Linked DNA regions of Methylibium petroleiphilum PM1. The protein of the gene in region 1 binds, or shares a complex with, the protein of each later gene. Links are inferred from orthologs where the notes say so. Each region holds a gene or a part of one and is shown on either strand. Other genes may lie near its edges. The genes, in order: mfd and uvrA.

The links.
Region 2: the proteins of mfd (region 1) and uvrA are in contact, whole or in part, in a crystal structure (PDB 4DFC), measured with the Escherichia coli proteins. The link is inferred for Methylibium petroleiphilum PM1 from one-to-one orthologs.

Annotation. Positions count from the first base shown.
Region 1 is NC_008825.1:1,687,618-1,698,762, reverse strand. Bases 2,476-6,523 are described here. They hold mfd (transcription-repair coupling factor), read left to right. Parts: upstream 2,476-2,849; coding sequence 2,850-6,323; downstream 6,324-6,523. Other genes in these bases: serB (phosphoserine phosphatase SerB), read left to right, coding at 6,326-6,523; ispD (2-C-methyl-D-erythritol 4-phosphate cytidylyltransferase), read right to left, coding at 2,476-2,765. Outside these bases: MPE_RS07935 (sensor histidine kinase family protein), read left to right, coding at 1-520; ppk2 (polyphosphate kinase 2), read left to right, coding at 616-1,551; ispF (2-C-methyl-D-erythritol 2,4-cyclodiphosphate synthase), read right to left, coding at 1,564-2,052; more of ispD, read right to left, coding at 2,052-2,475; more of serB, read left to right, coding at 6,524-7,045; MPE_RS07905 (cupin domain-containing protein), read left to right, coding at 7,137-7,559; MPE_RS07900 (glutathione S-transferase family protein), read right to left, coding at 7,623-8,282; MPE_RS07895 (polyhydroxyalkanoate depolymerase), read left to right, coding at 8,415-9,635; MPE_RS07890 (DsbA family oxidoreductase), read left to right, coding at 9,694-10,332; MPE_RS07885 (AcvB/VirJ family lysyl-phosphatidylglycerol hydrolase), read right to left, coding at 10,380-11,145. UniProt on the Escherichia coli protein: Couples transcription and DNA repair by recognizing RNA polymerase (RNAP) stalled at DNA lesions. Mediates ATP-dependent release of RNAP and its truncated transcript from the DNA, and recruitment of nucleotide excision repair machinery to the damaged site.
Region 2 is NC_008825.1:98,474-109,142, reverse strand. What follows is about bases 2,490-6,061. They hold uvrA (excinuclease ABC subunit UvrA), read left to right. Parts: upstream 2,490-2,810; coding sequence 2,811-5,861; downstream 5,862-6,061. Other genes in these bases: MPE_RS00495 (OmpA family protein), read right to left, coding at 5,913-6,061. Outside these bases: MPE_RS22595 (VWA domain-containing protein), read right to left, coding at 1-444; MPE_RS00510 (sigma-70 family RNA polymerase sigma factor), read left to right, coding at 622-1,269; MPE_RS00505 (heavy-metal-associated domain-containing protein), read left to right, coding at 1,266-2,474; more of MPE_RS00495, read right to left, coding at 6,062-6,416; MPE_RS00490 (DUF7379 domain-containing protein), read left to right, coding at 6,590-10,669. UniProt on the Escherichia coli protein: The UvrABC repair system catalyzes the recognition and processing of DNA lesions. UvrA is an ATPase and a DNA-binding protein. A damage recognition complex composed of 2 UvrA and 2 UvrB subunits scans DNA for abnormalities.

The DNA.
Region 1 (11,145 bases):
CATCGACCAGCTCGACGCCATCATCGACAAGTTCATGGATTACGCGCGACCCGGCGAGGTGAAGCTGGTGCCGGTGCACCTGAGCAGCGTGGTCGACCGCGAGATCTCGGCCTTCCGCGACCCGACGCAGATCCGCATCGAGTCGCGCGTGGCGATCGACACCCGCGTGATGGCCGACGACACCGAACTCGGCCGCGTGCTCGGCAACCTGTTCGAGAACGCCCGACGCTACGGCCGCTCCACCGACGGCATCGCCTACGTGGTGGTCAGCTACGCCCGCACCGGGCCGTGGGTGATCGTCAGTGTGCGCGACCACGGGCCGGGCGTGCCGCCGCAGAAGCTCACGCAGTTGACCACGCCGTTCTACCGCGGCGACGCGGCCCGCACCGCCGCCACCGGTGCCGGGCTCGGGCTGGCCATCGTCGAGAAGGCGGTGCAGCGCATGGGCGGCAGCTTCGAGATCGCCAATGCGGCCGACGGCGGCTTCGTGGCGCACATCCGGCTGAAGCGGGCGCCGTAGACAGGGGCCTCGGGCCGTCACGAAACGGTCACGCGAACCGGGCACGCTCGAACGGGACGCCTGTGTCCTCCCGCAACCCCTCGCCTGCCCCGCCCATGAGCCTGAACGACCGGATCGACCACGACGACGACGACCTGCTGCAGCGCCTCCACCGCGATCTCGTCGACAGCTACGACGAAGAGCTCGAGATGGAGATCGACGACCGCGACCTCGTGTCGCCGTCCGGCGCGCCGAGCGATGCCGAGCGCGAGGCCCAGCGCCTGGAGCGCAGCCGCTACTTCCGCGAGCTGCTGCGCCTGCAGAGCGAGCTGGTGAAGCTGCAGGACTGGGTGGCTGCCACCAGGCACCGCGTCGTCATCCTGTTCGAAGGGCGCGACTCGGCCGGCAAGGGCGGCGCCATCAAGCGCATCACGCAGCGGCTCAACCCGCGGGTATGCCGTGTGGTCGCGCTGCCGGCACCCAACGACCGCGAGCGCACGCAGTGGTACTTCCAGCGCTATGTGTCGCACCTGCCGGCCGGCGGCGAGATCGTCCTGTTCGACCGCAGCTGGTACAACCGCGCCGGCGTCGAGAAGGTCATGGGCTTCTGCAGCGAGGCCGACGTCGAAGAGTTCTTCCGCTCGGTGCCGGAGTTCGAGAAGATGCTGGTGCGCTCGGGCATCCAGCTGATCAAGTACTGGTTCTCGATCACCGACGAGGAGCAGCACCTGCGCTTCCTCGGCCGCATCCACGACCCGCTGAAGCAGTGGAAGCTCAGCCCGATGGACCTGGAATCGCGCCGCCGCTGGGAGGAGTACACCAAGGCCAAGGAAACGATGCTGGAACGCACCCACATCCCCGAGGCGCCCTGGTGGGTGGTGCAGGCGGTGGACAAGAAGCGCGCGCGGCTCAACTGCATCGCCCACCTGCTGGGCCAGATGCCCTACCACGAGGTAGAACGTCCCACGGTCACGCTGCCCGAGCGCGTGCGGCACGCGGACTACCTGCGCCACCCGGTGCCCGAGCACATGATCGTGCCCGAGATCTACTGAACCCCCGGCCGTTCAGGCCGGCAGCAGCAGGCACACGGCGCGCGCCTCGATGGCCTCGCCGCGGCCCACCGGTCCCATCTTCTCGGCCGTCTTCGCCTTCACGTTGACCTGCGACGCCGCCACGCCCAGGCAGGCGGCGATGCGCTCGACCATCGCCGGGATGTGCGGCGCCATCTTCGGCGCCTGCGCGACGATGGTGGCGTCGACGTTGCCCACTACCCAGCCCGCCTCGCGCACCCGCTTCGCCGCTTCGGCCAGCAGCACGCCCGAGTCGGCGCCGGCGAAGCGCGCGTCGGTGTCGGGGAAGTGGCGGCCGATGTCGCCCAGCGCCGCGGCCCCGAGCAGCGCGTCGGTGATCGCGTGCAGCAGCGCGTCGGCATCGGAGTGACCGAGCAGACCGTGGCTGTGCGGAATGTCGACGCCACCGAGGACGAGCTTGCGGCCGGTGACCAGCGCATGCGTGTCCCAGCCCTCGCCGATGCGGAACGGAACGGGGTTCATCAGCGTGTCCTCAGCAGTCGTTCGGCCAGCGAAAAATCAGCCGGCCAGGTGAGCTTGAAATTCTCCAGCGATCCCGGCACCAGCCGCGGCGCGTGGCCCAGCGCCTCGATCGCGCTCGCTTCGTCGGTGACGGTGTCGCCGGCGGCGCGCAGCGCCTCGCGCAGCAGGCCCAGACGGAACATCTGCGGCGTCTGCGCCTGCCACATCGCGCGCCGCTCGACGGTGGCCGAGACGCGGCCCTCGCCGGGGCCGGCGCCTTCGCGCTTGAGCGTGTCGGCGACCGGCAGCGCGAGCAGGCCGCCGACGGCGTCGCCCTCGCAGGCGGCGATCAGGCGCTCCACGTCCGCGGGCTGCAGCAGGCAGCGCGCCGCGTCGTGCACCAGCACCCAGTCGTCGTCGCGTGCGCCGCGCCCGGCCAGCGCCTGCAGCCCGTTGAGCACGCTGGCCGCCCGCGTGGCGCCGCCGACGCGCGCCACCCAGGTCTGCACCGCCGGCGCATGCGCCTCGAACACGCGATCCTCCGGCGCCACGACGACCAGCGTGCCGGCGAGGCGCGGCACGCGCGCCAGCGCCGCCAGCGTGTGCGCGACGACGCTGCGGCCGGCGATCTCGCGGTACTGCTTGGGCCCGCCCACGCCGGCCCGCTCACCGACGCCCGCACAGGGCACGAGCGCATAGCACCGGGGTGGCTCGAGAGCGGGATTCGGGGTCATCGGATGCCGATTCTAGAATTCACCCCGTGGATCGCCCCGCCTGCTCCCGCGGCGGGGCGATCTGCTTTCGACTTTCTTCACCGCATGGACCTCCCCGCCCTCGCCCCCGGCAAGCGCTACACCCTGCCCCGCCCGTTCGGCTCGGCCGATGCACTGCTGCTCGCGCGCTTCGCCGAGCAGCGCGCCGCGCAGGGGCAGATCACCGCCGTCATCAGTGCCGAACCGGCCGACACGCAGCGGCTGCAGGACGAACTGGCCTTCTTCGCGCCAGGCTTGCGCGTCGCCGTGTTCCCCGACTGGGAGACGCTGCCCTACGACAGCTTCTCGCCGCACCAGGACCTGATCTCCGAGCGGCTGGCCACGCTGTGGCGCATCCTGCATGCGCGGAGCGAGGGCGCGATCGACGTGGTGCTGATGCCGGCGACCACGGCATTGCTGCGGCTCGCGCCGCCGTCCTTCCTGGCGGCCTACACCTTCCACTTCGTTCAGAAGCAGAAGCTCGACGAGGCGGCGCTGAAGGCCCAGCTCACGCTGGCCGGCTACCAGCACGTGAGCCAGGTGGTGTCGCCCGGCGAGTACGCGGTGCGCGGCGGGCTGATTGACCTGTTCCCGATGGGCTCCCCGGTGCCCTATCGCGTGGACCTGTTCGACAACGAGGTCGACTCGATCCGCACCTTCGACCCCGACAGCCAGCGCAGCCTCTACCCGGTGCCCGAGGTGCGGCTGCTGCCGGGCCGCGAGTTCCCGATGGACGAGGCGGCCCGCACCGGTTTCCGCGCCCGCTGGCGCGAGAAGATGGAAGGCGACCCGAGCCGCTCGCGCCTCTACAAGGACATGGGCACCGGCCTGGCCGGTCCCGGCATCGAGTTCTACCTGCCGCTGTTCTTCGACGAGACGGCGACGGTGTTCGACTACCTCGGCGCCGCGGCCGAACTGGTGCTGCACGGCGAGGTCGATGCAGCGCTGAACAAGTTCTGGGGCGAGACGCGCGAGCGCCACCGCTTCCTGCAGCACGACCCCGAGCGGCCGATCCTGCCGCCGCAGGAGATCTACCTGCCGCCCGACGCCTTCTTCGCGCGCTGCAACGACCATGCGCAGCTGTCGCTGCGCGGCAGCGACCCGCTCGAATGGGTGCGCCCGCTGCCCGATCTGGCCGTCGAGCGCGGCACGCCCGACCCGCTGCGCAAGCTGGAGCAGCACCTCGCGAAGCAGGGCACCGACAGCACCGGCCCGCGCGTGCTGCTCGTCGCCGAGAGCGAGGGCCGACGCGAGAGCCTGCTGGAGCTGCTGCGCGACCACCAGCTGGAGCCGCCGACGGTCGCTTCGCTCGCGGACTTCGAGGCCGGCGATCACCGCTACGCGATCACCGTCGCGCCGCTGGCGAGCGGCTTCTTCTGGGTCCGTGGGTCGGGCACGCCCGGCATCCAGTTCGTCACCGAGACCGAGCTGTTCGACGCCGCACCCACGGTACGGCGCCGCCGCAAGCAGGAGCAGACCAGCGATGTCGACGCGCTGATTAAGGACCTGTCGGAGCTCAAGGTCGGCGACCCGGTGGTGCATGCCAACCACGGCATTGGCCGCTACGTGGGGCTGGTCAACATCGACCTGGGCGACGGGCCGAGCGAGTTCCTGCACCTCGAGTACGCCGACAAGGCGACGCTCTACGTGCCGGTCGCGCAGTTGCAGCTCATCAGCCGCTACACCGGCGTCAGCGCCGAGGAGGCGCCGCTGCACCGGCTGGGTTCCGGCCAGTGGGAGAAGGCCAAGCGCAAGGCGGCCGAGCAGGTGCGCGATACCGCCGCCGAGCTGCTGAACCTGTACGCGCGCCGCGCCGCCCGTGAAGGCCATGCCTTCCGCTTCTCGCCGCAGGACTACGAGGCCTTCGCCGCCAGCTTCGGCTTCGAGGAAACGGCCGACCAGCGCGCCGCGATCCACGCGGTGATCCAGGACCTGGTCAGCCCCAAGCCGATGGACCGTCTGGTGTGCGGCGACGTCGGCTTCGGCAAGACCGAGGTGGCGCTGCGTGCTGCCTTCGTCGCGGTCACCGGCGGCAAGCAGGTGGCGCTGCTGGCGCCGACCACGCTGCTGGCCGAGCAGCACTACCAGAACATCGCCGACCGCTTCGCCAAGTGGCCGGTCAAGGTGGCCGAGATGTCGCGCTTCCGCTCGGCCAAGGAGATCAAGGCGGCGATGGCCGGACTGGCCGAGGGCACGATCGACATCGTGGTCGGCACACACAAGCTGCTGAGCCAGGACACCAAGTTCGCCAACCTCGGGCTGCTGATCATCGACGAGGAGCACCGCTTCGGCGTGCGCCACAAGGAAGCCATGAAGGCGCTGCGCGCCGAGGTCGACGTGCTGACCCTCACCGCCACGCCCATCCCGCGCACCCTGGGCATGGCGCTCGAGGGCCTGCGCGACCTGAGCGTGATCGCCACCGCGCCACAGCGCCGGCTCGCCATCAAGACCTTCGTGCGCGGCGAGTCCAACGGCACCATCCGCGAGGCGGTGATGCGCGAGCTGAAGCGCGGCGGTCAGGTCTACTTCCTGCACAACGAGGTGGAGACCATCGAGAACCGCCGCCGCACGCTGGAGGAACTGCTTCCGGAAGCGCGCATCGCGGTCGCCCATGGCCAGATGCCCGAGCGCGAGCTGGAGCGGGTGATGCGCGAGTTCGTCGCGCAGAAGCACAACCTGCTGCTGTGCTCGACCATCATCGAGACGGGCATTGACGTGCCCACCGCCAACACCATCGTGATGAGCCGCGCCGACAAGTTCGGCCTGGCACAGCTGCACCAGCTGCGCGGGCGCGTCGGCCGCTCGCACCACCAGGCCTATGCCTACCTGCTGGTGCCCGATGTGGAAGGCCTCACCAAGCAGGCCGCGCAGCGCCTGCAGGCGATCCAGGACATGGAGGAGCTCGGCTCGGGCTTCTACCTCGCGATGCACGACCTGGAGATCCGCGGCGCTGGCGAGGTGCTGGGCGAGAACCAGAGCGGCAACATGATGGAGGTCGGCTTCCAGCTCTACAACGAGATGCTGGCCACCGCAGTGCGCGAGATGAAGGCCGGCCGCGAGCCTGATCTGCTGAACCCGGTGAACGTGGCCACCGACGTCAACCTGCACGCGCCGGCGCTGCTGCCCGACGCCTATTGCGGCGACGTGCATGTGCGCCTGTCGCTCTACAAGCGGCTGGCCAGCGCCGACCGGCTGGACAAGATCGACACCATGCTCGAGGAGATCGTCGACCGCTTCGGCAAGCTGCCGCCGCAGGCGCAGACGCTGTTCGACGTGCACCGCCTGCGCGTGCAGGCGCGCGCCTACGGTGTGCTCAAGATCGACGCCGGCCCGCAGGCCATGAGCATCGGCTTCCGGCCCGACGCGCCGGTCGACGCGCTGCGCATCATCGAGCTGGTGCAGAAGAACCGCCACATCAAGCTGGCCGGCAACGACAAGCTGCGCATCGAGAAGGCCCTGCCTGATCCGATGGCCCGCGCCCAGTTCATCCGCGACGTGCTGCGCTCGCTCGGCACGCCCACCCCCGCCCTTTCCGCATGAGCATGACGCCACCGACCGAGTTCGCCCCGGGATTGACCGTGCGGGGCATCGCGCCACCCCTGAAGCTGCCGGACTTCGGCCTGATCGCCTTCGACATGGACTCGACGCTGATCAACATCGAGTGCGTCGACGAGATCGCCGACGCGGCCGGTCGCAAGGCCGAGGTCGCGGCCATCACCGAGGCCGCGATGCGCGGCGAGATCGCCGACTACAAGGACAGCCTGCGACGGCGCGTGGCACTGCTGAAGGGCGTGCCGGTGACGGCGATGCAGCAGGTGCTCTCCCAGCGCCTGCAGCTCAACCCCGGCGCCGAGACGCTGGTGCGCGCCTGCCGGGCCGCGGGCCTGAGGACGCTGCTGGTCTCGGGCGGCTTCACCTTCTTCAGCGACCACGTGCGCGACCGGCTGGGCCTCGACTTCACCCGCAGCAACGTGCTCGAGGTGGCCGACGGCGCCCTCACTGGCCGGATGGTCGACCAGGACTGGGGCGACATCTGCGATGGCGAGGAGAAGCGGAAGATGCTGCTCGCCACCTGTGCGCAGCTGGGCATCGCGCCCTCGCGCGCGATCGCCATGGGCGACGGCGCCAACGACCTGCCGATGATGGGCGCTGCCGGCCTGTCGGTGGCCTACCACGCGAAGCCCGCGGTGCGGGCGCAGGCGATGGTATCGATCGAGCAGGGCGGGCTGGACCGTCTGCTCGAGGTGATGTCGCCGCACTGAGCGCTGCCCTGTCCCGGGGCAGGCCGGATCGCTCCGGCAGGAATGGTTTGTGCATAGCAGCAATCCATTACCAACCCCGGAGGGCCCCGCCATGCTCGATCGCACCGCCACGAAGTTCTCCCACGTCAAGCCGACCGACACCCACTTCCGCAGCGACGGCTTGCGCGATTTCTTCCTCTACCGCGATCTGGGCATCGCCGAGGCCACCAACGGCAAGGTGATCGCGCAGCTGGTGATCGCGAACAATGCACCGGAGAAAGGCACGGGGTGGCACCGCCATGAGGCGGAGTTCCACATCGTGATCATGCTCAGGGGCTGGGCGAAGTTCATGTACGAGGACCAGGAGACGCTGGTCTCTGCCGGCGACTGCGTGCACCAGCGCCCGGGCGTCCGCCACTTCCTGTTCGACTACTCGCCCGACATGGAGTACCTGGAAGTGGTCGGCCCGGCCGACTTCAAGACCATCGACGTCGATCCGGTCTGCGATATCCCGGCGCCCAAGGCCTGGTTCTGAGAACGCCGGGCCCGTTTCCGTCCCCCACCAGGGCGGGAGCGGGCCGTCGGTGACGGCGGGCGGTCAGAACTCGACTTCGAGTTCCTCCATCGACTCCGGCTCGGTCTTCGCGGCCGCGATCCATTCCTGCATCTCGGGCATCGACATCACCCGCAGGCAGTACTCGATGCAGGCGCGGTCGCTGATGCGCACGTCGTAGGTCTTGAGCCGCGTGACCACCGGCGCGTACATCGCATCGGCCATCGTGCGGTGCTCACCGAACAGCCATGGACCGCCGTAGCGCTTCAGGCAGTCCGACCAGATCTCGACCACGCGCTCGATGTCCGACTGCGCCCGGCTCCACACCTTGTAGCCCGGGAAGCTGCCCTTCAGGTTCATCGGCAGCGCCGAGCGCAGCGAGCTGAAGCCCGAGTGCATCTCGCCGCAGACGGCCCGGCAGTGCGCGCGCGCCGCACGATCGGCCGGCAGCAGCCCGGCCTTGGGCTTGATCTCGTGCAGGTACTCGGCGATCGCCAGCGTGTCCCACACGTCGACCTTGTCGTGGCGCAGCCGCGGCACCAGGATCGAAGGCGCCAGCAGCAGGATCTCGGCCTTCACGCCCGGATCGTCGGGCGGCAGGACGTGCTCGCTGAAGTCCAGCCCCGCGAAGCGCGCGAGCAGCCAGCCGCGCAGGGACCACGACGAATAGTTCTTGCTGCTGATCGTGAGCGTGGCCTTGGCCATGGTGCATCCGTCCTCCAGGTGCACTCCCTCCCGCAATCGCTGTGCCAGCCTGGGGCGGCGACTCCGCATGGCCTGCAACTTGCCTGCGGTGCCTTGCATGACCCCGCCTGTCGACGGGGGATGAGGCAGCCCATGATGTACCAGGCCTACCAGAACCACACCGATCTGCTGGCGCCGCTCCAGACGGCGGCCAGTACCGCAGCGAGCTACCTCAGCCACGAGTGGTTCGTCCTGAAGCAGCTGCCGGCGGTGCGCAAGCTGGCTGCCGCCTGCGAGGTGTTCTCGCTCGCCAGGCTGACGCACCAGCGGCCCGAGTTCCGCATCAGCTCCGTGCGGGTCGGCGAGCGCGAGCTGAAGGTGCGCGAGGAGGTGGTGACCAGCACGCCCTTCGCCACCCTGCTGCGCTTCGTGCGCGAGGACGCTCCGGCCGACCAGCCGCGCGTGCTGATCGCCGCGCCGCTGTCGGGCCACTTCGCCACGCTGCTGCGCGACACGGTGCGCACGATGATGGCCGACCACGACGTCTACATCACCGACTGGCACAACGCCCGCCATGTGCCGCTGGCCGAGGGGCCGTTCGGCCTGGACGAGTACATCGACCACCTGATCCTGTTCCTGGAGACCATAGGCCCCGGCTCGCACCTGATGGCGATCTGCCAGCCCTGCGTGCCGGCGCTGGCCGCGGTGGCGCTGATGAGCGAGGACGACAACCCGGCGCAGCCGCGCAGCATGTCGCTGATGGCCGGCCCGATCGACTGCCGCATCAACCCGACCGAGGTGAACAAGCTCGCGACCAGCAAGCCGATCGAGTGGTTCGAGAAGAACCTGGTACACGACGTGCCGCTGCGCTATGCCGGCGCGATGCGGCGCGTGTACCCCGGCTTCCTGCAGCTCACCGCCTTCATGAGCATGAACCCGGACCGGCACCGCAAGGCCTTCGCCGACCTGTACCACCACATCGCCACCGGCGACATCGAGAAGGCCGAGGCCACGCGGCAGTTCTACGAGGAGTACTTCGCCGTCAACGACCTGGCCGCCGAGTTCTATCTGGAGACCGTGAAACTGGTGTTCCAGGACTACGCGCTGGCGCAGGGCGACCTGAACTACCGCGGCCGCACCGTCGACACCCGAGCGATCCGCCGCACCGCGCTCTTCACCGTCGAGGGCGAGCGCGACGACATCTGCTCGATCGGCCAGACCGTCGCCGCGCACGACCTGTGCGGTGGCCTCGCCCCCTTCCGCAAGACCCACCACGTGCAGCTCGGCGTGGGCCACTACGGCGTGTTCAGCGGCCGGCGCTGGCAGCAGCAGATCTACCCACGGGTGCGCGAGCTGATCCACGTGAGCCAGTGACGGCCCGTTCCGGGCCTGCGGCGCCGCAGCCCGGGCTTCGCCGCTAGACTGATCCTCCATGAAGAGGATGAAGATCGATTTCGTGTCCGATGTGGTCTGCCCCTGGTGCGCCATCGGCCTGAACGCGCTGGAGCAGGCCATCCAGCGCCTGGACGGCGAGCTGTCCGTCGAGCTGCATGTCCAGCCCTTCGAGCTGAACCCGCAGATGCCGCCCGAAGGCGAGGAGATCGTGGCCCACCTCACGCGCAAGTACGGCATCACACCGGAGGACTGCGCGCGTAACTCCGAGATGATCCGCCTGCGTGGTGAGACCGTGGGCTTCCGCTTCGGCCGCCGAAGCCGCACCTACAACACCTTCGACGCCCACCGGCTGCTGCACTGGGCCGGCCTCGAAGGCCGCCAGCGCGAACTGAAGCACGCACTGCTGCGCGCCTACTTCACCGACGGCGAGAACGTCGCCGACCCCGGCCTGCTGGTGAGCGTGGCGGGCGAGGCGGGGCTCGACCCGCAGCGCGCGCAGGCTCTGCTGGCGTCGGACGAGTTTGCCGCCGAAGTGCGCGAACAGGAGCAGCTCTGGCTCGACCGTGGCATCCATTCGGTGCCCTCGATCGTCATCGACGGCCGGCACCTGGTTCAAGGCGGCCAGCCGGTCGAGGTGTTCGAGCAGGTATTGCGGGAGCTGGCCGGGCGGGCGTGAAAGGCCCGTCGTCCGGCACCGACTCACCATCCCGCACCGGCACTCGTTCAGCGCGGCACCGCCTCCAGGATCCGGCCGGCCAGCGCGTCATAGTCGCCGCCGAAGTGGTGCCCGCCCGGCAGCACGAGCGCGCGCACGTGCTTCGGTGCGAGCTGGGGGCACAGCGAATCGCGCTCGTCGCTGCCGTGGATGCACAGCGTGCCCGCGGCCGACAGCTTCTGGGCCTCGGGGGCGATCGGGCGGTCGCCGCTGGCGCCGATCCAGTGGGTCACGTGGAACTCGAACGCTGCCTTCTGGCCCAGGCCGAGCAGCGCCGTCAGTTGCACGCTGGCGCGCGTGCGGGCCGGCAGTCGGTTGATCGCGAAGGGCAGCACGTCGGCGCCCTGCGAGTAGCCGATCAGCAGCACCTCGCTGCGCTGCCAGCGTGCGGCGTAGTAGCGGATCAGACGGTCGAGGTCGGCGGCCAGGCCCTCGGGCGTGCGCGCGCTCCAGAAGTAGCGCAGCGAATCGAAACCGGCCACCGGAACGCCCTGCTTCGCCAGCGCGGCGGCAATGCTCTTGTCGATCCCGGCCCAGCCGCCGTCCCCCGACAACAGCACCGCGAAGCGCCGAGCGTTGCCCGCGTCGCTGCCGGCCGCCGCCGTCGCCGGCACCTCGACGATCGGCAGGTCGGCCAGCTGGGCCGGTGGCGCGCCGAGCGACACGCGGTGGGTGGCCAGGCGCGCATAGGCCGCGTCAAAGCCCGCGGTGCCATCGTTGCCTGTCGTGGCGGCCGGCGCGCCCGACGGCAGCGGCACCCAACGGGCCTGCGGG
Region 2 (10,669 bases), 1.6 Mb from region 1 along the record:
GGCCGCGGCCGGCGCGCTGTGGCGCAGCGCATCGGTACGCCCCGACGGCGCCGCGCCGGCCACCGCCGATTCCGCCGCGGCCTTGGCGGCGCCGTGGCGGTCGGCACGGCGGTCGCCGTCGTCGCGTTCGCGGCGTTCCCGGCGTTCGCGCTGCAGGGCCTGGGCGTCGCCCGGGCCGTCGAGCTCGAAGGCCTGCGGCGCGCGGTCGCAGTCGCGCGCGTCCGGGCTGGCCGGCGGCCCGGACTGCGGGCCGGCCCACAGCGTGGCATCCCAGCCGGGGCCGGTCGGCCGGGGCAGCGGACGCACGGCCTCGGTCCGCGCGGGCGCGGGCGAGACCCAGTCGTGCGCCTCGCTCCAGCCGACGCTGCAGGCGCTCAGCAGGCTGACGGCGGCAAGCCCGGCCGGCCGCAGCCAACCCGGGAACAAGGAAGAAGGCAGGGTCATCGTCGACTCCAGTCGGTGAACAGGACAGAGGCGCGCGATCCGTCGCGCGCCCAGGCTGGCTGATACGGCCGGGCCGCCCGAACGGGGTCAAGACCAATGCCGTCGCGCCGTTCAACCCCGTTCGCGGCCCTCGCACGTACAAGCCCGAACCGCCGCGATGGCAGACTGAGCAGGCCCATGCCCGACCCCACGCCCGAACCCTCCGACGACACGCTGATGCAGGCCTTCGCCGGCGGCGACGCGCGCGCCTTCGAACGGCTCTACGCACGCCACCACGTCGCGCTCTACCGCTTCGTGCGCAGGCTGCTCGGCAGCGCCTGCGCGGCACAGACCGACGAGGTGTTCCAGGACACCTGGCTGCGCGTGATCGACGCGCGCACCCGCTGGGCACCGCAGGGCGCGAGCTTTCGCACCTGGCTGTTCACGCTGGGCCACCACCGCGCGGTCGATTGCCTGCGCAGGAGCGGCCGGGAGGTATCGGTCGACGCGCCGGGGCCCGACCCCTGGGAACCCGACGGCGAGCCTTGGGCCCGCTGGCCGGTCGCCCACGGCGCCGACGGGCAGGGCGTCGACGACCAGGCCTTCTGGCGTGCGGCCGGCCAGCGCCTGCTCGACTGCCTGGATGGCCTGCCCGCCGCGCAGAAGGCGGTGTTCCTGCTGCACCACGAGGACGGCCTGTCGCTCGCCGAACTGGCCGCCGCGCTGGAACTGGGTTTCGAGACCGCCAAGAGCCGGCTGCGCTATGCGATGAGCAAGCTGCGCACCTGCATGGGCGCCTACCTGCCCGGTGCGGGCGTGCTGACCGCGCCCGAGGGGAGCGCATGAACCGTCCGCACCCGCCCGAGCCGGCCGGTGACGACGACGTGGCGCGCGACGCCCATCTGCGCGCCGCGCTGCGGCATGCGCCGGACCGCGACGCCCGCCCGCCGGCCGAGCTGAGCCGGCGCATCCTCGACGCCGCCCGGGTCGCCTCAGGGTCCGCGCCGAAAAAGGCAGCGCGACCGGCCGCGGCGCCCTGGGCCCGCGTGCGCGACGGGTTCGCCTCGTGCACCGCGTGGCTGCGCCATCCGGGCGCGACGGCCGCGTTCGCGAGCCTGATGCTCGCCACCGTGATCGGAGTGATGTGGCGCGACGGCCCGCCGCCGGAGACCGAACCGGTCCATGACGGCGCTGCCCCGGCGGGGCCGTCGACCGCACCGTCCGCCTCAACCACCGCCGCAGACCCCGCAGCGGACCGGCCGCCGGCACACCGCGACGTACCGGCCGAGACGGCCGCAGACGCAGCCGCGCGCGACACGGCCGCCATCACCGCGCGGCGCGCCGACAACGACGATGGCGGACGGCGCGAGGCCGCCGCCCCGCGGCCTCGAACGACCGGCCCCGCGCCATCGGGTCCGCCCGCCGGGAAGGCAGCGGCCCAGGAGAAGAGGATCGCAGCGCCCGAGGCGGCGAATCCGCCGGCTGCTGCTTCGCCGCCGCCGACCCCGATGGCGGCCTCCCCCGCTGCACCGGCCGTCACGCCGTCGGAGCGCTCCGGCGCCGCGGCGCAGAACCAGACCCCGCTCGGCGCCACCGCCGAGCGCAGCGGACGGGACGACAGGCCATCGGCCCAGGCCGCACCGCCCGACGATCCGCTGGCCGCGCCGATCGCAGCCCTGCGCGGCAGCGGTGGCGACGCGCCCGCCCGGCTGGCGCGACGCGACGCGGCCACCGCGGTGGCGCCGTCGTCCGCGGCCGGGATGCCACCGAGCGCGCTGGCGTGGTTCGGCGACGCGCAGGCGCTGACGCGTGGCCGGTGGCGGCCGGTGGCGGCCACCTCGTCGGCGGCGCTGCCGACGGCCTGGACCGAGGTGCTGTCGACCGACGGCCGCCCGCTGGGCCGCGTGGCGATCCTGGAGGGCGCGCTGTGGTGGCAGCCGGCCGGCACGGACGGCCGCATCTGGCGGGCGCCGCTGCCGGCCGGTGATGCCGCGCAGCGCCTCGCCGCGACGCTGGCCTCGGGCGCACTGGATCGGTCGCCGCCACCCTGAGTGCCTGCGCGCGAACGGTCGGCCCCGCATAATGCCGGGTTGCCCTGCATGCCTGCGGGGCTAGGGCCTGTTAACGCTACCGGAGGGCTCGCGTGACCCAGGAAACGGACGCCATCAAGGCGCACAGCGCAGCCGGGGTCGGCCCCCGGCGAGCATGGGCAACGCCGAGGGCGCCCGTTTCCTGGGATCACCCTTCGGGCCCGTGCTGCGCAGACCGCAGGGAGGCGTTGCTCAGTCGTTGCGTGCAACAGCACGCCGCCTCCCTCGCGCCTACCCCTGCGGCCTGCGCAGCACGGGCGCGAGCCCTCCGGTAGCGTTAACAGGCCCTAACCCACCATGCTGGACACGCCCCCACCCGATCGCGCTGCCGCAGCCTCAGCCGCCGACGGGCACGAGGCCGCGCCGCGCCGCCTGCCGGCCGCCGAGCCCGCCGCGACGATCCGCGTGCGCGGCGCGCGCACCCACAACCTGAAGAACATCGACCTCGACATCCCGCGCCTGCAGCTGGTGGTGATCACCGGGCTGTCGGGTTCGGGCAAGTCGAGCCTGGCCTTCGACACGCTGTACGCCGAGGGCCAGCGCCGCTACGTCGAGAGCCTCAGCGCCTATGCGCGGCAGTTCCTGCAGTTGATGGACAAGCCCGACGTCGACGTGATCGAGGGCCTGTCGCCGGCGATCAGCATCGAGCAGAAGGCCACTTCGCACAACCCGCGCTCGACCGTCGGCACCGTCACCGAGATCCACGACTACCTGCGCCTGCTGTACGCCCGCGCCGGCACGCCGTTCTGCCCCGACCACGAACTGCCGCTGCAGGCCCAGAGCGTGAGCCAGATGGTCGACGCGGTGCTGGCGCTGCCCGAGGACACGCGGCTGATGATCCTGGCGCCGGTGCTGCGCGAGCGCAAGGGCGAGCACGGCGAGCTGTTCGAGGACATGCAGGCGCGTGGCTACGTGCGTTTCCGCATCGACGGTGCGGTGCACGAGATCACCGACCTGCCCAAGCTGAAGAAGAACGAGAAGCACGACATCGACGTGGTGATCGACCGGCTCAAGGTGCGGCCCGAGATGGGACAGCGCCTGGCCGAGAGCTTCGAGGCCGCGCTGCGTTTCGCCGACGGCCGCGCGATCGCGTGGGAAATGGATTCCGGCCAGGAACACCTGTTCTCCGCGAAGTTCGCCTGCCCGATCTGCAGCTACTCGCTGGCCGAGCTGGAGCCGCGGCTGTTCTCGTTCAACTCGCCGGTGGGCGCCTGCCCGAGCTGCGACGGGCTCGGCGAGGTGACGGTGTTCGACCCGGAGCGCGTGGTCGCCTTCCCGTCGCTCAGCCTCGCCAGCGGCGCGATCAAGGGCTGGGACCGGCGCAATGCCTACACGCACTCGATGCTGGAGAGCGTGGCGCGGCACTACGGCTTCGACACCGACACGCCGTTCGAGCAGCTCGCGCCCGAGCACCGGCAGGTGCTGCTGCACGGCTCGGGCGAGACCGAGATCGCCTTCGTCTACGCCAGCGAGGCCGCGAGCGGCAAGAAGCGCATCGTGAAGCGCTCGCATCCCTTCGAAGGGATCATCCCTAGCTTCGAGCGACGCTACCGCGAGACCGACTCGGTCGCGGTGCGCGAGGACCTGGCGCGCTACCAGGCCGCCAAGCCCTGCCCCGACTGCCACGGCACGCGGCTGCGGCGCGAGGCGCGCCACGTGAAGCTGGTCGACGTGGCGAGCGGCACGGCGCGGCCGATCTACGAGATCGCGCACGCGACGCTGCGCGAGGCGCAGCAGGTGTTCGACGGGCTGCGGCTGCGGGGCGCGAAGGCGGAGATCGCCGACAAGGTGGTGCGCGAGATCTCGTCGCGGCTCAAGTTCCTGAACGACGTGGGGCTCAACTACCTGAGCCTGGACCGCAGCGCCGACACGCTGTCGGGCGGCGAGGCGCAGCGCATCCGCCTGGCCAGCCAGATCGGCTCCGGCCTGACCGGCGTGATGTACGTGCTCGACGAGCCCAGCATCGGCCTGCACCAGCGCGACAACGACCGGCTGATCGCGACGCTGAAGCACCTGCGCGACATCGGCAACAGCGTGCTGGTGGTGGAACACGACGAGGACATGATCCGCGCCGCCGACCACGTGATCGACATGGGCCCGGGCGCCGGCGTGCACGGCGGCCGCGTGATCGCGCAGGGTCGCTTCGCGGACGTGTGCGCGGCGCCCGAATCGCTGACCGGCCAGTACCTCGGCCGCGCGCTGCGCATCGCGGTGCCGCGGCAGCGCACGCCTTGGCGCAGCGACGCCACGCCGCACATCGACGCTGTCGCCGCGGCCGGCCTGCCGCCGCGCAAGGCCGGCAAGAATGAACCCACGCCCGGCCAGCGGGCCTGGGCCGAACGCGGTGCGATCACCGCGCTGCGCATCGCCGGCGCGCGCGGCAACAACCTCAAGGGCGTGAGCGTCGAGATCCCGGTCGGCCTGCTGACCTGCGTGACCGGCGTGTCGGGTTCCGGCAAGAGCACGCTGGTCAACGACACGCTGTACGCGGCGGTGGCGCGCAAGCTCTACCAGAGCCATCTCGACCCGGCGCCGCATGACGAGATCGACGGCATCGAGCACTTCGACAAGGTGATCAACGTCGACCAGAGCCCGATCGGCCGCACGCCGCGCTCCAACCCGGCCACCTACACCGGCCTGTTCACGCCGATCCGCGAGCTGTTCGCCGAGGTGCCGGCGGCGCGCGAGCGCGGCTACGGACCGGGCCGCTTCTCGTTCAACGTGGCCGGCGGGCGCTGCGAGGCCTGCCAGGGCGACGGCGTGCTGAAGGTCGAGATGCACTTCCTGCCCGACGTCTACGTGCCCTGCGACGTCTGCCATGGCAAGCGCTACAACCGCGAGACGCTCGAGGTGCTCTACAAGGGCAGGAACATCACCGAGGTGCTGAACCTCACGGTGGAGGACGCCCACGCCTACTTCAGCGCCGTGCCGAGCATCGCGCGCAAGCTGCAGACGCTGCTCGACGTGGGCTTGGGCTACATCACGCTGGGCCAGAGCGCCACGACGCTGTCGGGCGGCGAGGCGCAGCGGGTCAAGCTCGCGCTCGAGCTGAGCAAGCGCGACACCGGCCGCACGCTCTACATCCTCGACGAACCGACCACCGGCCTGCACTTCGCCGACATCGACCTGCTGCTGAAGGTGCTGCACCAGCTGCGCGACGCCGGCAACACCATCGTCGTGATCGAGCACAACCTCGATGTCATCAAGACCGCCGACTGGCTGATCGACATGGGCCCCGAAGGCGGCGCCGGAGGCGGCCAGGTGGTGGCGGTGGGCACGCCCGAGGACGTGGCCGCCAATCCGGCGAGCCACACCGGGCGCTACCTGCAGCCGCTGCTGGGCGAATAGCGCTCGGTGTCCCGCCCTCTCCCCCGCACGTGGGAGAGGGTCTCGCGAGAATCACTCCACCAGCCGGATCTCCACGCGACGCGCTTCCGGCGCGGCGCCGTCGCCCAGCGTCACGTCGGGCTTGCGCAGCGCGATGCGCGCCGCGTCCACGCCCTCGGCCACCAGCGCCGCACGCACGGCCTTCGCGCGCGCCTTGGCGAGTTCGGCGTTCAGAGCCGCAGCACCGCTGGCGTCATGAAAGCCCGACAGCACGACGCGCTGCTGAGGCGCGTCCTTCACGGCCTGGATCGCCTTGTCCAGCGCCACCAGCGCGCCGTCCGGCAGCACGGCCTGGCCGACCGCGAAGTAGACCGTACCGACCACCTCGCCCTCGAGCGGACCGTCGACGAAGGCCAGCGTCTCGGTGCCCGCCACGGCCTGCGCTCCATCACCGCCCGCAGCGGCGTTCATCGCCCGGATCGCGAGGCCGCCGATCAGGCCGGCCACCACCAGGAACACCACGGCCAGGGCCGTCCAGACGCCGATGCGCGTGCCTTCATCCTCTTGATCGAACATGTTCGTGCTGCCTTGGCAGATCCGTTGTTGAGCGAAGCGCGATTCTAGGGAGCGAAGGTGACGGGGGCCGCACGAGGCCCGCCCCCGGTCCGAGGCTTCGCAGGATTGACGGGCTGCGCGGCCGAAGCTACATCGGCGCATGAAGCGCGGTTCACGCGCTCCCTGGAGACACCATGGCCCGCAAGTCCACCGCCAGGAGCGGTCGCGCCGCCCCGATTCCCATCCACGGCAAACGCAGCTTCGATCTGTGGTGCGACGCCCATCTGGCCGACGGCGCCAGCGTGCAACGCCAGCAGCGCGGCAGCGCCGGCGCCGCGTCGCGCGGGCTCGACGCCGTGCAGCTGGGCAAGGCGGGCGCCGTGCTGGAGGTGCGCTTCGCCGACGGCTCGGTGTTCTACACCGACCCGGTCGAGTTCGCGGCCCGCCACGGCCGGCAGGCGGCCGCACAGCGCGGTGTCGCGAACGGCGCACCGACCATCGAGCTGCCGTTCGACCTGGCGAGCAGCCCGCGCTCCCGCTCGCGCGGCGGCGCGCCCGGCGCCCCGGTCGAGCGCTACACGGTGAGCGAGCTGACCGACCCGACCAGCCTTGACAAGCTGTACGACTTCGGTGCGATCCTCGGCCGCAGCGTCGCGCGCTGGTTCCCAGGCAACGCCGCGGCCGACTTCCCGCTCGCCGCGAAGCTGTGCGCGGCGTTCGAGAACGCCAGCCTGCACGACGCGCTGGGCGATGAGGGTGGCGTGCTGCTGCGCTGGGTCGACGGCAGCTGGCAACCCGCCGGCAGCCTGCCGCTGAGCGACGCGAAGGACAGCGTGCTGCTGTTCCTGCACGGCACTGCGTCGTCCACCGAGGGCAGCTTCGGCGCGCTGTGGGCCGGCCCCGGCAACTCCGAGGCGCGCGACGCAGAACGGCCAGGCGACTTCACCGCGCTCGCTGCGCGCAGCACGCTGCTGGCCTGGGAGCACCGCAGCCTCACCCTCAGCCCGATCGACAACGCGCACGGCCTGGTCGGCGCGCTGCTGGCCGCGCTGCCGGACGACCGCGTCTTCACGGTCGACGTGGTTTCGCATTCACGCGGCGGTCTGGTGGGCGAGCTGTTCGCGCTGCGCAGCGCGCCGACGCTGGAGCAGGCGCAGCGCCACTTCACCGCGTCCTACGCCGGCCGCGAGGGCCAGCCGTCGCACCCCGATGCGCCGCTGCTGCGGCCACTGTTCACCGCGCTGGCCGGCGCGGCCCAGCGGCTGCGGCCGGGGTGCTTCGTCCGCGTGGCCTGCCCGGCACGCGGCACGCTGCTGGCCGACGGCCGCACCGACCTGTTCCTGTCGCTGCTGCTGCGCGCCGTCGGGCTGGCGGTCGGCGGCGCGACCGGCGGCGTGGGTCGCCTGGCGTTCGAGCGCGTCTCGCGCCTGGTGCGCTCACTGGTCGCAGCCCGCGCCGATGCGCGCATCGTGCCCGGGCTGGAAGCGATGATCCCCGGCTCGCCGTTGACGCTGGCGCTGGCCGGCTGCGGCGCGCAGCCGACCGACCGCCTGCGCGTGATCGCCGGCGATTCGCGCGGCAAGGGCTGGGGCGGCATCGTCACGCTGCTCGGCGACGTGTTCTACGGCCTGCACGACCACGACTTCGTGGTCCACACGCGCTCGATGTTCGGCGGCCTGCAGCGCAGCGCGCAGCCGCCACGCAGCCTGCGCTGCGAGGGGCCCACCGTCACGCACTTCGCCTACTTCGGTGCCGGCAGCCTGTCGCGCAGTGCGCTGTTCAGCGCGCTGGCCGGACGCGACGACGGCTTCGCCGCGCTGGCGGACGACGAACGCCGCACACGTGGCCTGCTGCAGGCGCTGAAGTCCGACCCGCTGAGCCGGCGGCCATTCGAGGCCTGGCTGGCCGATTTCGGGCTGCGCGAGAACGCCCGCAAGCCGGTCCTGCTGGTGCTGCCCGGCATCATGGGCAGCGAGCTGCAGCGCCGCGACGGCGGTGATCGCATCTGGCTCACGCTCGGCGCGATGCTCGACGGATCGCTGGAGCGGCTGGGGCTCGAGGATCCCGACGCGCGTGCCGACGGCAGCGCACTGCGCGCCGGGGGCCTGCTGGCGGCCAGCTACGAGCGCCTGCTGGACGAGGCGCGCTCGCGCTTTCGCGTCGTCGCGGTGCCATTCGACTGGCGGCTGTCGATCGAGCACAGCGGCGCGGGCCTGCGCGAGCAACTGCGCGCCATCGTCGAGCGGCTGGACGACGGCACGGTGCCGGTGCACCTGCTGGTGCATTCGATGGGCGGCCTGGTGGCGCGCCAGGCGCTCTATGTCGACGTCGCCGGCAAGGCGCTGTGGCAGGACCTCAAGCAGCGCGGCAGCCGCCTGGTGATGCTGGGCACGCCGAACAAGGGTTCCTACGCGCCGGCGATGCTGCTGCTGCGTCAGTACCGGCTGGCCACGATGCTCGCGATGCTGGCGCGCAAGGTGTCCGACCGCGACATGGCGCGCTTCGGTGCCGGCTTCCCCGGTCTGCTGCAGATGCTGCCGCACGACAGCGACCCGGCCTTCGGCGACCTGTTCGATGCCGCCAGCTGGCAGCGCATCGCCGAGGCCGAGCATGGCGCCCAGCTGCCCGACCCGCAGGTGCTGAAGGCCGCGCGTGACTTCGTGCGCAGCCGCCCGTTCCAGGACAGCTTCCAGGCGCTGTGTGAAGACCCTTCGGTGTTCTACGTGGCCGGCACCGGCAGCACGGTGCTCCAGATGCGCCCGCCGCAGGATGCCTGGGAGACCGTGTTCGGCGAGGGTGAGGCGGTGATCGCCACCCGCCGCGGCATCGACTTCCTGGCCGGCGACGGCGGCGACGGCACGGTGCCGTGGAACTCGGCGCTGGCGCCCGAGCGCACCTGGTACGCGCCCTGCGAGCACGGCACGCTGCCCGACCACCGCGAAAGCTTCGAGGCCTACTTCGAGCTGCTGACCGCGGGCCGCACCCGCCGGCTGCCGCAGCAGCCACCGCAGCGGCGCGGCGCCGGAACGGCACTGACGGTGTGGCCCCCGACCCCGCAGCCGGCGCTGCTGCCGACCGACGACGACGAGCTGGCCGACTACATCCTGGCGCACGGTGGCAGCGGCCCCGAGCCGGTACCGAGCCCCGATCCGATCGAGGTGCGGGTGGTGCACGGCAGCCTCGATTTCGCACGCTACCCGCTGATGGTCGGCCACTACCAGGACGACGGTGTGTCCGGTGCCGCCAAGCGCGTCGACGAGAAGCTCGACGGCCAGTTGCAGCGGCTGATCGACCTGAAGCTGTTCGTCGGCGCCAGCCGCACCGGGCACTATCTGCGACCCAACAACCACGGCGTGACCCCGCCCGCCTACCCCGGCGCGCTGCTGCTGGGGCTGGGCACGGTGGGCGAGCTGACACCCGGCCTGCTGTCGGAGACGGTGACGCGCGGCGTGCTGCGCTATGCCTTCGAGCACGTGCACCGCGACCCCTATGCGGCGCGGGGCAGCGAGCCGGTCGACCTGCGGCTGTCGACCGTGCTGGTCGGCACCCACGTGCAGGCCGTCACCGCGCGCGACAGCCTGGCCGGGCTGCTTTACGGGGTGTGGCGCGCGGCGCAGCTGCTGCTGCAGATGCCCGGCGGGCCGCAGCCGGTGCGCATCCGCGAGGTCGAGGTGATCGAGATCGACGAGCACATCGCGCTCGACGCAGCCTACGAGCTGCGGCGACTGCTGGCGCGCGACGAATGGGCCGAGCGCCTGCGCTGGGACCACCCGGTGCTGGAGGTGCGCGAGGGCGGCATCCGCGGCTACCGACCGCGTGCCGTGGGCTCGGTGTGGCAACGCCTGGTGGTGAGGCAGGACGCGCTGGGCGGCCTGAACTTCGCGCTGATCGGCGAGCGCGCGCGGGTCGAATCCACGCAGGTCTATTCCGACGTGGCCAGCCTGCGCCGCTTCATCGACCGCGTGAGCGACCACCAGACCGGCGCCGCCGACCGCATCGCCAGCCCCACCGATCCGCGCTTCGGCGGCGTGCTGTTCCAGATGCTGCTGCCCTACGAGCTGAAGGAGCGGCTGGCCAACCTCGACAACACGGTGCTGGTGGTCGACGACGAATCGGCGCGCTACCCCTGGGAACTGCTGAGCCCGGCACTCGCCGGTCCAGCCGATGGCGAGACGCCGCGGCCGTTCGTCGTGCACGCCGGCCTGGTGCGCCAGCGCGTGACCGACGACTTCCGGCGCCTGCCGCAGGCGATCACCGGCTACGACGCGCTGATC